2 regions of the Clostridium sp. genome follow, and region 1 is predicted to be linked to the other one. Evidence: riboswitches for the same ligand, from Rfam matches in the RefSeq annotation. Region 1 holds a riboswitch; the other holds the start of a gene.

The links. A riboswitch is a leader RNA that binds a small molecule or an ion and turns the genes downstream of it on or off. The one in region 1 is predicted to bind S-adenosylmethionine.
Region 2: linked by a shared signal. The riboswitch ahead of LKE46_RS05325 (YezD family protein) and the one ahead of LKE46_RS12875 (ABC transporter permease) in region 1 are both predicted to bind S-adenosylmethionine.

Annotation. Positions count from the first base shown of each region.
Region 1 is NZ_JAKVOI010000001.1:2,635,019-2,638,235, reverse strand. Features, by position in the region: gene LKE46_RS12880 (LysR family transcriptional regulator) at 5-865, opposite strand; SAM riboswitch class I at 1,267-1,381, shown strand; gene LKE46_RS12875 (ABC transporter permease) at 1,480-2,268, shown strand; gene LKE46_RS12870 (ABC transporter ATP-binding protein) at 2,297-3,088, shown strand; gene LKE46_RS12865 (threonine synthase) at 3,120-3,217, shown strand, end outside.
Region 2 is NZ_JAKVOI010000001.1:1,059,079-1,062,295, forward strand. Features, by position in the region: gene LKE46_RS05310 (AgrD family cyclic lactone autoinducer peptide) at 1-116, opposite strand, end outside; gene LKE46_RS05315 (accessory gene regulator ArgB-like protein) at 118-687, opposite strand; gene LKE46_RS05320 (DUF3298 and DUF4163 domain-containing protein) at 907-1,596, shown strand; T-box leader at 1,685-1,922, shown strand; SAM riboswitch class I at 1,969-2,069, shown strand; gene LKE46_RS05325 (YezD family protein) at 2,063-2,308, shown strand; SAM riboswitch class I at 2,430-2,541, shown strand; gene LKE46_RS05330 (hypothetical protein) at 2,681-2,899, shown strand; gene LKE46_RS05335 (ROK family transcriptional regulator) at 3,062-3,217, shown strand, end outside.

The DNA.
Region 1 (3,217 bases):
ATATTCAAAATGTATTTATAAAGTCTTTGGCTATATCGGATAAATACCTATTTCTAACCCATACTACTGCAGGACGAGTTTTGAGGGATAATTCGTTTATTTCAATATATTTTAAACTTAGTCGGGGAATCAGCTCTGAAGCAGATTTTGGAACCACACCTATACCAATACCAGTAGCAGCCCATAGTAAAACCGACCTTGCATCTTCATTTTCACATAGTATTCTAGGTTCGAAACCAATTTGATGACAGGATGAAATTAGCATATCTTTAAATTTGTGGTCTACTATCAACGGCTTGTTTATTAAACCGTCTAAACTGATTTTATTTTTGAGACTGTCAAAATAGGAACCCTGTTTTACAACTGCAACCATTGATTCACTTGGAAGCAGCAATGATTCAAACTTTTCAGAATTAAAAGGAGTAAATACTATACCAACTTCTATAATTCCTGTATTGAGGAGTTTGAGAATTTCAGAGGTGCTGCTTTCTCTTATAGTAAAGTTTATGTGGGGATACTTTTCATGAAAATCATTTAATTTTTTCAGCAGTATTGTAGTACCGGAAGATGCTACTGTACCTATAGATAGTATACCCTTAAATCCGTCCTTTAAATTTTCAAGTTCTTTTTTTGTATTTTTAGTCAGTTCAAGAATTTGTTTGGAACGGTATTGAAGTATCCTTCCCGCATCAGTTATTTGCAGCTTTCTTGTATTTCTTTCTATCAATTTAATTCCAAGCTCTTTTTCCAGCAGTTTGAGCTGCTGACTTAATGGAGGCTGTGCTATGTGAAGTTGTCGTGCAGCTTTAGTTATACTTCCCTTTTCTACTATTGTAAGAAAGTACTTGAGTTGTCTTATATCCATGATAATCACCCTTCATAATTTATATCTTATAGCTATAAATTAGATATGTTTTTGGTATTTGTAATATATTATTTTCTTTGATATAATAATACACAAAGTTGAAGAAATATAAAAGAAATATTTGCAATGATGGAGAAGAGTAGGTTGAGAAAAGTTCGAAGAGAGGGATTTTTGTAAGCTGTGAGAAGTCCTGAACGGAATTAACTGAAGTGCATTCTTGAGCATTAATTATAGAGTTGCTGTATGAGAATCTATTTACAGTAAACAGAGTGGGACCGCGGATAAATTCTGCCTCTGCATTAAGAGAACAGGATTTTTTGTATTTGCATAATTTATAGAAAATTTAATAGTGGATTATTGACAAAGTGGAATATATAATTATATGTTGAAAACTGTATATTCTCTTATCACGAGAGGCAGAGGGACTGGCCCTATGAAGCCCGACAACCAGCATTTTTCATTAGAATGCAATGGTGTTAATTCCTGCAGAGTATTTACTATTCTGAGAGATAAGAAAAATAGTTGATTTTGAAATGTTTTAGATTGAATTCAAGCTGTTTTTCTTATTTGAAAAACAGCTTTCTTAATTAAGTCAAAATATGAGGTGTGTAAAGATGAACGTAAAGTCCGGCTTTAGTAAAAAAATTAAATTTATTGGTAGAATAGGTATTGCACTTATAGTTCCGATAATACTTATTATACTGTGGCAAATTTTAAGTGATAGAGGACTTATTAAACAGTCCGTACTACCGTCTCCTCATACCATATTTCTGGCATTTATAGATATGGTTAAAAGTGGAGATCTGGCGAGAAATTTGTCTATAAGTATACTGAGAGTTATAAAAGGCTATTGTATAGGTGCATCTTTAGGAATAATATGTGGTATATTCATTGGATTGTTCAGAATAGCAGAAAATGCTGTTGACCTGCTTATAGGGTTTTTAAGACCAATTCCTATTGTGGCATGGGTTCCCGTTCTTATACTATGGATGGGAATAGGTGAAGCTTCTAAAATAACGGTAATAGTAATCGGAAGTTTTTGGCCGATACTTATAAATACTATTTATGGAATAAAGGGAGCAGACAAAAAGTATTTGGAAGTTTCTGAAATATTAGAAAAAAGTAAGCTTGAGACACTTGAAAAAATAGTTTTTCCATCAGCACTGCCATCTATTTTTACAGGCCTGCGCATTGGAATTGGAAGTGCATGGATGAGTGTAATTACAGCAGAGATAATTGCAGCAACTTCAGGTATAGGATATTCAATATCCTATGCAAGAGAATTATCACAACCGGATATAATGCTGGTAGGGGTTGCTTCAATAGGTGTAATTGGATTCTTGATAGATTATATAATAAAGAAGCTGCAAATTTTAGTTGTAAGATGGGATTCAGGTAGCTAAGATTGATTAATTAGGGAGTTGAGAAATCATGTCCGTGGTACAGGAGAAACCAGGTGCTATTGAAATAGAAAATTTGAATAAAACTTTTAAAAAAGAAGGTGGTGATCTCAATGTTTTAAACAATATAAATTTATCAGTTAAACAGGGAGAGTTTTTAAGTATTGTTGGATCAAGTGGATGCGGGAAAAGTACTCTGCTTAGAATAATAGTCGGTCTGGATAGAGATTATGTAGGTAATATACTTTCCTATGGTAAGGCTGTCGATGGTCCTGGAATAGACAGAGGAATGGTGTTTCAGGAATCCAGACTTTTCCCATGGCTTACAGTAGAAAAAAATATAGAATTCGGAATAAGCAAGAAGATGTCCAAAGAAGAAAAGAGAAAGCTGGTTTATGAACAGTTGGACCTGGTTGAATTAACTAATTTTGCGAAGTCCTATCCTTCCCAGCTATCAGGAGGGATGAAACAGAGAATAAGTATTGCCAGGTCACTTATAAACAAACCAAAACTGTTGCTGCTGGATGAGCCTTTTGGTGCACTGGATGCTATGACACGCATTAATATGCAGCAGGAAATTCTTAAAATATGGAAGAAGGAAAATACTACCATGATACTTGTAACCCATGATATAGATGAAGCAGTTTATCTTGGAGACAGGGTGGTTGTATTGTCCAGTAGACCCGGCAGAGTCAAGAAGATTATACCTGTTGGTTTACCTAGGCCCAGAGACAGAAGCAGCTATGATTTTACACGTATTAAAAGTCAAATATATGATGAGTTCTTTACAAAAGTGGAAAATCCATTTTCATATAACATATAATATAAGATTTTGGATGGAGGAGATTGTTCCCATGACTTATTTAAAGTATCTGGAATGTTCAAAATGCGGGAAGATATATTCGGCTGATCAACCGCAGAACTTATGTCGGTGCAATGGGCCGCTGCTTGC
Region 2 (3,217 bases), 1.6 Mb from region 1:
GGTGGTTTTGGTTCTCCTAAGAAAACAAATGAATGGGTATTGCTGACTAAAACAGCAAAAGCAGCAAGAAGGAATCCACATTTTGTAATAGCGAGTTTTTTATTCAATTTATTCATATTAAACATCCTCTCTTTTTAGATATATTAATTGAGGCAGTTGAAGCAATATTGTAAAAAAGCCGCAGTTGAGATAGCTATCGTCTGATATAAAGAACAACAGTACAATCATCCAGAATACTGTAAAACAAGTCGATATTATCTTGAAATGCAAAATACGCTTTTTGTTTCTCGTTGGTCTTGTTTTGTTTTCACAAGGACTTTTCAGTAAAAATGTGGTTATGCCTGCTAAAGCGAGGATATAATAAATCCAAGCAGTGAATACAGGAATTAAGGGACAAATTATTGAAGTAAACAAAAAGAATGTGGTTGTCCAAAATAAACACAACAGTGTCGAGTTGCTGTGATATCCTCCTGAAAAAGTCCTTGTGGAAAGTAAGATTATAAGGGAAAATAAAAAGTAATTCAATTTTCCCAATACTGTAAACAAAGTAAAAAGCACTACCAACTTGAAGGTTTCATTTACGAGCACCTGTATTGAATAGTTGATCTTTTCAATACTGTCATTGTCTTTTATATAGCTGTTATATTTTATATATAGTGTGATTTTATCTGCTATATTTTTTACCATATTCATCACCTAACTCAATTTACATACACTATAGAATAAAGATTTGCCAGTGTAAATAGATTATGCATGAAAGGGAAAAAAGCAGGTTCAAGAGGAAGAAATTTTTACAAAAATTTCTTTGAATGCATTGTTATGTATTTTGAAAGAAACCATGCACATTAGCTGCATAAATATAATAGTATAATTGTAGAAAATGAGTTTATAGGGAGAATATATAAAATGCTTTATTTTAGCTATCCAGATAATTTAAGCGAGTTATTCGATGCTGAAGACTTTTATTTAAAATACAGCAGAAATGATAATAAAGATGTGCCTGTGAATTTGTCAGAACAAAAATTGATGCCTGAAGAGTTCAGCATATCGTATCCAGTGATAGAGAATGCCAGCAACGGAGAAAATATATCCAAAATTAATGAGGCGATTATAGACCAGGTAAGCAGACTTTTTAAAAGCCAGGTGCTTGTGGATGGAGTTACGGATTTTAATCAGGTACTTGGAACTTATGAGGTGCGGTTAAATAAAAGTAATTTACTGAGCATATTATTTGCAATGTATACTTATGTAAACAGAGCTGCCCACGGATTTACAAAATACTCTTCTTTAACGATTGATGCAAAGACAGGGCACATATACAGTTTCAATGAATTGTTCAACCAGAGCACAGACTATGCTGCAGTTTTGAATGAAATAGCATATCGGTATATAAAAGACAACAACATAACTTTAATTAATGAATACAATGGCATTACGAAGGATCAGGAATACTATCTAACTCCAGACAGTCTTGTCATTTACTATCAGGTATATGAGTACACACCTTATTCTTATGGACTGTTTAAAATAGAAATTCCATATGACAAAATCAAAGATATAATCAATCCTTCAGGGCCCATTGCCAGATTGATTTAAAGGGATGGAAAGGCAAAAAAGAATATTGACAAAAGAATATTTACATGTATAATATAACTATAATTTTAATGTTAGTGCTGAGAATTAATTAAAGACATTGAAAAAGGAAAGTAGTTTAAGTATGAATTTCAAGAGAGGAAATTTGATGCTGGAAGATTTCCAAATTTATCTTAGATGAAGTGCCCTTTTGAGTCATGTATCGAAATTATAGTAGACTACATCGGGTTTGCCCGTTACAGCAATGGGGTATAATGATGTACCTGAAAAAAAGAGGGACTTGTAGTCCAAAAAGAGTGGAACCGCGGAGTTTAAGCTTCGTCTCTATGATATAATAGGGACAAGGCTTTTTTTATTTTTAATTTTATATAGATATTCTTATCGAGAGAGGCAGAGGGACTGGCCCGATGATGCCCGGCAACCTGGATTTAATTTCAAGGTGCCAATTCCTACAGGATATACCTGAAAGATGAGAAATAGAAGAAATTTCAAACCTTCTTGCATTCATCTTGCGAGAAGGTTTTTTAAAATGATATTTGTAGGGGGAGTGGTAGCAGTGAATAAGAAGGAACTGCATAATAACAGTATTTCACAAGAAAATCTAGATAAGCTCATATGTATGCTGAGTACGATAAGGTATGGTTCTATAACTTTGGTCGTTCAGGATGGAAAAGTTGTACAGATAGAAAAAAATGAAAAAGTAAGACTGATTTAATAATAAATATAAAAGCTATCTCCTTATACGAGGAATTTTTTAAATTTTTGTATTGACAGAGTTAAGTATATGATGATATAATACAAGAAATATTTAAATAATTTGTATATAATTTAATATGGTCTTATCAAGAGTGGTGGAGGGACTGGCCCTTTGAAGCCCGACAACCGGCATTTATATATGTATCGGTGTCAATTCCTACAGAGTGAAGGTGGTATTCTGGAAGATAAGAAATTTAGTTGTGTAAAAAACTTGTTTTTATAAAAGCTATTTTTCTTATAAGAAAAATAGCTTTTTAATTTAGTCATAGTTACGATAGCTTTTTGAACAGAAGCATAGTTTAAATACAAAGTATGGAATGGGGGAATTTTTATGAATAGCATAGAGAGTAGATTTTTAAATATAATGAGAAATAATTTTTCACAGCAGGATGAACAAGAGGCTTTTATAAGTTGCCCGAAGGTATTTTATAATAGCCTAAGTGATAGAGAAATTAATGCGATGATGCAGCTTTATAGAGTAGCCTATAAAAAAGCAAAATCTGACACAAAAAATAAATTTGACATTTTCTACAATGGCAGCGAATTTTAGCAGATGCTTATTTATAGCTGAATGGTGATAAGTATTCTAATTGATTGACTAGAAAACTAGAGATCAAGTTCTTCATATTGGAGCATATTTGTTTTGTATTTATTATGAAAGCTTGATCTTTTTGTTTTAATTAAAATACATGGAACAAAAGGTATGATTGCTATGCTAAATGATTGCAAATTGTTACAAAACTTAAAAGTGGACGAAAAAAAGATATTTAATTTACTTCAGAAAAATGGAGCCATGAGTAAAAATGAAATCTTACTTAAAGCAAAGATGAAATTAACTACATTGAATCGTATTATGAATCCTCTTGAG